DNA from 4 places in the Streptomyces sp. NPDC056503 genome. Region 1 is predicted to be linked to each of the others. Evidence: riboswitches for the same ligand, from Rfam matches in the RefSeq annotation. Region 1 holds a riboswitch; each other region holds the start of a gene.

What was found. A riboswitch is a leader RNA that binds a small molecule or an ion and turns the genes downstream of it on or off. The one in region 1 is predicted to bind cyclic di-AMP.
Region 2: linked by a shared signal. The riboswitch ahead of ACFQ8C_RS00590 (transglycosylase family protein) and the one ahead of ACFQ8C_RS02735 (peptidoglycan DD-metalloendopeptidase family protein) in region 1 are both predicted to bind cyclic di-AMP.
Region 3: linked by a shared signal. The riboswitch ahead of ACFQ8C_RS03210 (transglycosylase SLT domain-containing protein) and the one ahead of ACFQ8C_RS02735 (peptidoglycan DD-metalloendopeptidase family protein) in region 1 are both predicted to bind cyclic di-AMP.
Region 4: linked by a shared signal. The riboswitch ahead of ACFQ8C_RS36300 (C40 family peptidase) and the one ahead of ACFQ8C_RS02735 (peptidoglycan DD-metalloendopeptidase family protein) in region 1 are both predicted to bind cyclic di-AMP.

Annotation. Positions count from the first base shown of each region.
Region 1 covers NZ_JBHTST010000005.1:98,244-100,431, reverse strand. Annotated here, with positions in the region: gene ACFQ8C_RS02740 (tyrosine-protein phosphatase) at 1-261, opposite strand, end outside; cyclic di-AMP (ydaO/yuaA leader) riboswitch at 656-812, shown strand; gene ACFQ8C_RS02735 (peptidoglycan DD-metalloendopeptidase family protein) at 817-1,794, shown strand; gene ACFQ8C_RS02730 (SGNH/GDSL hydrolase family protein) at 1,954-2,188, shown strand, end outside.
Region 2 covers NZ_JBHTST010000001.1:139,496-141,683, forward strand. Annotated here, with positions in the region: gene ACFQ8C_RS00585 (transglycosylase family protein) at 1-566, shown strand, start outside; cyclic di-AMP (ydaO/yuaA leader) riboswitch at 831-1,007, shown strand; gene ACFQ8C_RS00590 (transglycosylase family protein) at 1,012-1,746, shown strand; gene eno (phosphopyruvate hydratase) at 2,040-2,188, shown strand, end outside.
Region 3 covers NZ_JBHTST010000006.1:74,608-76,795, reverse strand. Annotated here, with positions in the region: gene ACFQ8C_RS03220 (phosphocholine-specific phospholipase C) at 1-93, shown strand, start outside; gene ACFQ8C_RS03215 (hypothetical protein) at 110-781, opposite strand; cyclic di-AMP (ydaO/yuaA leader) riboswitch at 1,112-1,297, shown strand; gene ACFQ8C_RS03210 (transglycosylase SLT domain-containing protein) at 1,302-2,188, shown strand, end outside.
Region 4 covers NZ_JBHTST010000235.1:2,517-4,704, reverse strand. Annotated here, with positions in the region: gene ACFQ8C_RS36310 (ATP-dependent Clp protease proteolytic subunit) at 1-160, shown strand, start outside; gene ACFQ8C_RS36305 (hypothetical protein) at 168-473, shown strand; cyclic di-AMP (ydaO/yuaA leader) riboswitch at 788-994, shown strand; gene ACFQ8C_RS36300 (C40 family peptidase) at 998-1,474, shown strand; gene ACFQ8C_RS36295 (ATP-binding protein) at 1,579-2,016, opposite strand; gene ACFQ8C_RS36290 (8-amino-7-oxononanoate synthase) at 2,185-2,188, opposite strand, start outside.

The DNA.
Region 1 (2,188 bases):
CGGGAGCTCGACGTCCGGGCCCTCCACCTTGGCGTCGGCGGCGTTGCGGAAGTCGAAGATCGTGTGCAGGCCGAGGTCGGAGAGGAAGGCCGCGTCGGACTCGGTGGCGTCGGCGAGGTGGCCGCTGCGGAAGAGGGCGCCGGGCCGGACGGCGCGCCCGTCCGTGGTCGGCAGGCCGGCCACGTCCCGGAAGTTGCGGACCGCCGCGAGCTCGGGCTCGCCGGGTTCGAGGGGCTGGACCTGCGGCAGCTGCTGCGTCACGGATGCTCCTGGGGGTAGGCGTTCGCGGGGCCGGGACGGGATCGGTTCCCCCCGCAATCATCCCGTCGAGCGCGGCGCGGCGCACCCCCCTGGTCGGTAATGGGCGATCTGTCCGTATTGGAAGGTCTTGAGGTAACGCGCCCTGGTTGCGGGGGAGATGGAATTCCGTGCGTGAGCAGGGTCATAGAAGTGACGGATCGTGGCCGACCGCCCGGCCCAACCTCCCTCCCCGAAAAGGGAATCGAGGGACCGTCATCCACGGAGGGTGACCGGAATTCCGGGGCCGAAGATCGTCCCGGAATGTCCGGCGAATTCCATGGCTTGTTCGCGCCGACCCCGCTCGTCTAGCGTCGCCGTCAATCCGGTCGGACCGCCGAATCCTGCCACCGTCCGGAATTCGCACCCACCCATGCGTGGCAGGAGCGGGGGACCCAAGGAAGTACGCCGGTCCCGCGACGCAGGACGGCTCGGGGTGAAGCCGCGTGAGAAACGCGGCCGGACATCTCCAGTCCGAACCCGACAGCTCACCTCGCAGGCGCCGGAGAGGAATTCGCCATGCCCGCGAAGGGTAAGCACCGCCGCCAGAAGTCCACCCTGATCACCCGTGGCCTCGTCGCCGCCGGCACCGGTGGCGCCGTCGTCGCCCTGCCGCTGATCGGCGCCACCGGCGCCCACGCCGCCGAGCAGGCCGCCCCGGCCGCCGTCTCCGGCACCGTGGCCGTCGCCGCCGCGCAGGTCCAGGCCGCCGCCCCGGCCGCCAAGGCCGCCGCCCCGACCACGTACTCCGTGGTCGCCGGCGACTACCTGTCCAAGATCGCCGCCGACCACGACGTCGCCGGCGGCTGGGAGCGGCTCTACGCCGACAACCGCCAGGTCGTCGGCGGGAACCCCTCGCTGATCTTCCCGGGCATGAAGCTCACCCTCGGCGCCAAGAACCCCGCCAAGGCCGCCGCCGCCAAGGCCGCGCCGAAGGCCGCCGCCAAGGCCGCCCCGAAGGCCGCCGCCAAGGCCGCCCCGAAGGCCGAGGCGAAGGTCACCCAGGAGGCCCCGTCCTCCGGCGAGCAGACCCGCGCCTCCCGCTCCACCGAGCGCGCCGCGGCCCCGGCCGCCGCCGCCCAGTCCTCCTCCTCCGGCTGGGTCACCCCGGTCGCCGGCGGCGTCTCCACCTCGTACCGGACCGCCGGTGCCATGTGGTCCTCCGGCTACCACACCGGTGCCGACTTCATCGCCTCCTCCGGCACCACCGTCCGCGCCGTCGGCGCCGGCACGGTCGTCTCCGCCGGCTGGAGCGGCGCCTACGGCAACGAGGTCGTCATCCAGCACGCCGACGGCAACTACTCGCAGTACGCCCACCTCTCCTCCCTGGCCGTCTCCGCCGGCCAGTCGGTGAGCGGCGGCCAGCAGATCGGCCTCTCGGGTTCCACCGGCAACTCGACCGGCCCGCACCTGCACTTCGAGATCCGCACCTCGCCGAGCTACGGCTCGGACGTCGACCCGCTGGCCTACCTGCGCCAGCACGGCGTCTCGATCTGACCCGTCCGGCCCCGCGGCCGCACGAAGGCCCGGCACCCTGGTGCCGGGCCTTCGCCCTATTCCGGCTTGGCAAATTCTTTATCGGTGGCATATGTCACCCGCCGTCAACCCCTCCTTACGGTCGCGTAGGTCACATCCGAAAAGGAAGGATGTGCTTCCGTGGCAGACGATTCGAGAGCAACAGACGAGAACACGTTCGGGTCATTCGGGTCGTACGCGGCGATCGGTGACAGCTTCACCGAGGGCGTCGGGGACCCCGGACCCGACGGGACCTACGTCGGCTGGGCCGACCGCTTCGCGGTCCTCCTCGCCGACCAGCTGCCGGACCACGAGGGCTTCCGCTACGCCAACCTCGCGGTCCGCGGCCGCCTCCTCGACCAGATCGTGGCCGAGC
Region 2 (2,188 bases), on a different contig from region 1:
TGACGCCCGCCGCCCCCACCGCGCCCGCCACCTCCACCACGCCCACCACCCCGCCCCCCGCGGGCGCGGTCACGACGCCGCCCGCGGGCGTCACCCCGGACGCGCCCACCGACCGGGCGCCGGAGACCCCGGGCACCCCGGACGCCTCCACGGGCACGCCGGGCGCCCCGGTCACGCCGCCGGACGGCTCGGAGAGCCCCCTGGCGCCCACCACCCCGGTGACCCCCGGTACGGACGAGGCTGACGTGTCGTCGGCCACGCCGGGTCAGGGCAAGCACCGGGGCGAGGCGGCCACGGAGGAAACCGGCGTAACGGACACCGCGCAGGAATCCGGTAGACATGCCGCAGCTGCGGACAAGGTCACCTCAACCCCCGCCAAGGTGGACGCAAGCGGCGCTTACACCGTGATGCCGGGTGACAGCCTGTCGGAGATTGCTCAGGAGAACGATCTCGCCGGCGGCTGGGACGCCCTCTACGACGCCAACCGCCAGACGGTCGGGGTCGATCCGGATCTCATCCTCCCTGGTCAGAGCCTTGAGCTGACGGTCCCTTCGCCGGAGAAGTGAGGCCGTTTCAGGGGCGTATGTCCGATTTTGGGAAAGTGAGACATGGGTCTCTTCGTCCCAACTGGCGTGTCACGTCCGCAAACTTTGCTCCCGTCAGGCCTCACCTGCGCAAACGAGGTCTGACGGAGTGCAAGTAAGGGCTATTTGTCCGTTGTGAGCCTCTTTGAACTTCGAGCACCTGTGTGTCTACGGTCGACACCGCTCGCCACCGCGGGCCCCGTCGACCGAAACGCCGAGTCCTGCCGTCGGTCGCCGGGAACTGTCGTCGCGAAAGCGCCGCAGGCAGGAGTGGGGGACCCAAGGTTTGCGCCGGTCCCGGCCGTTGAGACTGACGGCCGATCGACCGGCTAGGGGTGAAGCCGCGTGCAAGGACACGCGGCCGGGCGAACTCTTCAAGCCCGAACCCGACAGCTCACCTCACAGGCGTCGGTGAAGAGGAAACTCCATGCTGTTCTCCGGTACGGGCAAGCGCCGTCGTCCCTCCAAGGCCACTCGCGTCGTCGCCCTCGTCGGCGTCACCGGTGCGGCCGTCGCCGCCCCGCTGATGGCCGCCGGCACCGCCTCGGCCGCCACCGCCTCCGAGTGGGACCGCGTCGCCCAGTGCGAGTCCGGCGGCAACTGGTCGATCAACACCGGCAACGGCTACTACGGCGGCCTCCAGTTCTCGGCCTCCACCTGGGCCGCGTACGGCGGCACCGCCTACGCCTCCAGCGCCGACCAGGCCAGCAAGTCGCAGCAGATCGCCGTCGCCGAGAAGGTCCTCGCGGGCCAGGGCAAGGGCGCGTGGCCGAGCTGTGGCGTGGGTCTCTCCTCCGCCTCCTACGGTGGTGGCGCCGCCGAGGCCGCCGCCCCGAAGCAGCAGAGCGCCCCCGAGCGCACCGCCGAGCAGCCCGCCAACCGCAGCGAGCAGCGCCAGGCCCCGAAGCAGGTCGCCCAGGCCCCGAAGCAGGCCACCCAGGCCGCGCCCAAGGCCGCCGCCAAGAAGACCGTCACCACCCCGACCGGCAAGAAGGTCAAGAAGGGTGACGGCGAGTACAAGGTCGCGGCCGGCGACACCCTCAGCAAGATCGCCCAGGCGCAGGGCGTCAAGGGTGGCTGGGCCGAGCTCTTCGAGCTCAACAAGGACGTCGTCGAGAACGCCGACCTGATCTACCCGGGCCAGCAGCTCCACCTGAAGTGAGCCCCGAGGCACCGGTGAGTCCGGCGGCTCACCGGCGCCCGACGACCCTCCCGCGGTGACCACCCCGGTTCCGAGCCCTTCCCCCGTGGCTCGGGACCGGGGTTCTGCCGTTACCGTCCAGTAGATTCCAGGTCTTTCGTCCCTTACTGCATGCTCTTGGGCCCTTTTTCGTCCCAGGGGACGGGCGGTCGGCTGGCCGGAGCGCCCGAGCCGGTTAGGCTCTTGTCGCAAGGCGAACGAGACCTTGCGACCCATGCGTCACACCTAGCGTCACATCCCAGAAGGAGATGCTCGTGCCGTCCATCGACGTCGTCGTAGCCCGGGAAATCCTGGACTCCCGAGGCAACCCCACGGTCGAGGTCGAGGTCGGCCTCGACGACGGCAGCACCGGCCGTGCTGCCGTGCCGTCCGGTGCCTCCACCGGTGCGTTCGAGGCCCTGGA
Region 3 (2,188 bases), on a different contig from region 1:
TACGACTTCACGGTCCTGGCCGACATCGACGGCACCTGGTCCCGCCGCTACACCGGCCACATCGAGACGGGCGCGCCGAGCGTCACCGGCTGACCGGCCCGCAGAGCCCTCACCTCCCGGCCAGGGCCGCGCGCCGGATCGTGGCGTCGACGAGCGCGAGCGCCTCCTCGGCGGTACGCCCCGGGGCGCGGTTCCAGGGGCCGATGAGCCCGTGCCACCCCCGGGACCGCAGCTCGGTCATGATCCAGGCGCCGGCCTCGTTCATGGTGGACGCGCTGCCGTGGCCGAGCCGGTGGGCGGCGAGCAGCGCGCCGCAGAGGCACCGGGCGCCGCGCGCGTCGCGCAGCCTGTACGGGGTGTTCTGCCAGCCCCACTCGGTCAGCACCCTGCGCGCGTACGCGAGGTGGACGGAGGGACGCACGTCGGCCCGGCCGATCCTGCGCCAGACGTGCAGCCGGTCCGGGAGGGCGGCCCCGAGCCGGCCGGGCAGCGGACGCTCGGCGGGCGGGGGCGGGGGAAGCGCGTCGAGCGCGCCCAGCGCGTCGGCGACCAGCCGGTCCACGGGGACGGAGAGGAGACTCCGCCAGGCCTCGGGCGCGGGCGCGGGGCCGGGAGCGGTCGCGGGCACGGGGCCGGGGTCGGGCGCCGGCACCGGGGTGGGGGCAGGAGCAGGGGAGAGCAGCCGTTCCCAGGCGGCGCTCTCGTAGAGGCGGGCCGCCTCACGGTCGAGGGCGTCGGGGTCGAAGGCGTCGGGATCCAGCAGCGGGGCGGGGGAGGACATTCCCACATCATTAGCGAGAGATGTCTGGTTTGCGACTTATGCTCCGAGCGTGTCGCCCCCTTCACCGACACACAGGGAGGGCATTACGCCGCACAATTCCCCGAAGGTAGCGAGCCGCCCTATTCGGACATTGCGCCCCCAGTGACGCGACTCACTCCCCCCGCCCCGCCGACGCCCCGCCACCCGTCACGAGCCGTGCGGCACAAGGGATTCGGGAAGGGGCGCCGAAACGGTAGATCTTGAATTCGACACGTTCGATCTTCGGTGCTCCTTTTCACCCGCATTCCCGTCTTGTTCCCCGCCGTATTCCTCGCCTACGGTCACCTCCATTCGGACGGATCGCCGAATCCTGCCACCGTCCGAAAGACCTCCCATTTCACCCGACGGCAGGAGCGGGGGACCCACCACACCGCCGGTCCGGCCATCCGGAACGGCTCGGGGTGAAGCCGCGTGCGCGCGGCCGGACAGCTCCAGTCCGAACCCGACAGCTCACCTCGCAGGCGCCGGAGAGGAAACCGTCATGCCCGCTCACGGCAAGCACCGCCGCCCCCGACGCCGCCCCGTCTCCCGAGGTATCGCCTTCGCCGGCACCGGCGGCGTGGCCCTCGCCCTGCCCCTGGTCGTGCCCGCCACGGCCGGCGCCGAGCCCGTCGCGAGCACCGCCGCACCGGCCGCCGCCGTCACCGCTCAGGCCGTCCGGGCCGCCGTGCCCGCGCAGGCCCCCGCCGCGCCCGCCGCCGCCCGCGCGTACACCGTCGTGAAGGGCGACTCGCTTTCCCTGATCGCCCACCGAAAGGGAATTCAGGGCGGCTGGAAGTCGATTTACCAGGCCAACAGGACGGCCGTGGGTGACAACCCGTCACTCATTCACCCGGGCCTTGAACTGACGATTCGTCGGGATTCCGCGAAGGCCGCCCCCGCGCCGGAGAAGAAGGCCCGGAAGAGCTCCGCCGACTCCGCGTCCAAGAGCGACGCCAAGCCCGCCGCCAAGCCCGCCTCGGCCGGTTCCGCCGAACGGGCGAGCCGCTCCGCCGCCCGCGCGGCGGCCCCGGTGGTCCAGGCCCAGCCGGCCTCCGTCAAGGCCGTGCCCGCCGCCGCCACCCAGTACGCCGACAACCTCGACGGCTGGATCCGCGAGTCGCTCGACGTCATGGCCCGCTACGGCATCCCCGGCTCGTACGACGGCATCCTCCGCAACGTGATGCGCGAGTCCTCCGGCAACCCCCGCGCCGTCAACCTCTGGGACTCCAACGCCGTGAAGGGCACCCCCTCCAAGGGCCTGCTCCAGGTCATCGACCCGACGTTCACGGCCTACCACGTGCCGGGCACCTCGCTCGACCCGTACGACCCCGTCGCGAACATCACCGCGGCCTGCAACTACGCGGCCGACCGCTACGGCTCCATCGA
Region 4 (2,188 bases), on a different contig from region 1:
GGACCTCCTCTCCTCGTACACCGGCCGGGACCCGGAGGGGGTCGCCGCCGACACCGACCGCACGACCGTCCTCGACGCGCCGGCCGCACTCGCCTACGGCCTGGTCGACGACGTCGTCGGCACGCGCCGGGCCGGCTCCGGCGCACCGGCAGCGCGGTGAGGCCGCGATGGTGCCGGAGCTTCCGCCGCTGCCCGCCCTGACGCGCGCCGAGGGGCAGTTGATCGACGCGTACCTCGAAGTCGTGGACCTCCTGGGAAAGATCAATCCATCCAGGGGATCGCATACCTATGGAGCCCTGCGGGCCGCCCAGGCGCTGGTCGGGCGGGTGGAGGCGCTGCGCGAGGCCCTGACGCTCATGCATATGCGGGGCGAGAGCGAGGTCCACGCCGAGACATTGGCCTGCGCCCTGCGGGTGTTGGACGGCGAGCGGCGGGCGGCTCGTGTCACCGTGCCCGGAGCGCGGGCGAGTTGACATTCCGTCGTGTCGTGTCGAGCCCCGGACGGCCGACACGGGACGCAGGAATCGTCCCCCGTTCGGCGTAGTCGCGAAATCGACAGGTGAAGTGTGCGAGTTGCGCAACAGGTGTACGCATTTGGCGGAATCGGGCATTCCGACGCTGGTACGAGGCTCGTCGGCCAAACCTACGACGATCACGAAACCGTCTTGTCCACCCGTATGGATCAGTCGTGAGGAGCCTCACATAACGCCGTTTCCGCTCGGTTTTCGCCCGATCCGTGGGTCAAGATCCTCGACGACGACAAGCCCCCGCCACCCAGGCGGGGCGGTCCGGGCGGACGCCGAGTCCTGCCGCCGTCCCGGACGTCTGGTCGACAGGAGTGGATCGGCAGGAGTGGAGGACCCGAGCAGTACGGGTCGACCGCGCTGTATCCCCAGCGCGGCCGTCCCTCGGGGTGAAGCCGCAGCCGCGGCCGGGCATCTTCGCCTGCCCGAACCCGACAGGTCATCCTTCACAGGCGGCTGACGAAGGGTTGCGCATGACCGCGCAGATGCATGTCCCGTCCCTGCTGTCCCGGGCCGGAGCCGTCTCGGCTCTCACCCTCGCCGCCGTCGGCGGCACGCTCCTCGCCCCGGGGGCCGCACCCGAGGCCCAGGCAGCCACCTCCCACGCGACGAAGGCACTGGGCGTCGCCGCTTCCAAGAAGGGCGCGCCCTACCGGTACGGCGCGGCGGGGCCCACCCGCTTCGACTGCTCCGGACTCACGGTCTACGCGTACAAGAAGGCGGGAAAGTCGCTGCCCCGCACCGCGCAGCAGCAGTACAACAACACCCGGCACATCTCCGCCTCCAGCCGGCAGAAGGGCGATCTGGTCTTCTTCCACTCGGGCGGCAGGGTCTACCACGTGGGGATCTACGCCGGTAGCGGCAAGATCTGGCACTCGCCCAAGACCGGCTCCTGGGTGAAGCTCGACAGGATCTGGTCCTCGAAGGTCTTCTACGGTCGCGTGCGCTGACCCACCGGCGCCTGCGGTGGTGTCCCCGGGTGCGGTGGCGCCGCCGCACCCCTCACCGCAGGCGCCCCCGTTCCTCCTCCGCCGGGCCGTGCCGGAGAACCGGTTCAGCAGGCGGGGACGGCGGCCACGGCCCAGGGCAGCGTGATCCACACGGTCTTGCCGCCCTCGGCGGTCGCCGTGACCGAGAGCCGTCCGCCGGCCTCCGCCGCGAGGACCCGGATGATCACCATGCCGCGGCCGTTGTCCTGCTGGACGGCGGCCGGCAGCCGCCGCGGGAAGCGCGGATGGCTGTCGGTGACGCCGATCCGCAGGACCTCCTCACGGTCGAGGTGGAGCTCGACCGTGAAGGTGGGCGACTGTCCGAAGGTGTGCAGCACCGCGTTGGTCGTCAGCTCCGACACCATCAGCCGGATCGAGTCCGCCGTGTCGCCGCCGTCCTCCAGACCCCAGCGGCCGAGCACCTCCGCCACGAACCTCCGCGCCGTGGCGACCGCGGCGGGATCGCTCGGCAGGGTGACGGATGCTTCCTGGTGATCTGCCATGGCGACGTCGTCCCTTTCCCGCCGGGGCCGTCGCCCCGGATCGCGCTCCGCGTCAGCCTCCCACCGATCCGGCGCGCGGGTGGGTCGTTCTCCCGAGATATGCCCCGTTCTGTCGCCCGAAGCGGTGAACTCTCGGTCTGTCGACGGTTCATGGCCGCCGCGCGGTGCTCAG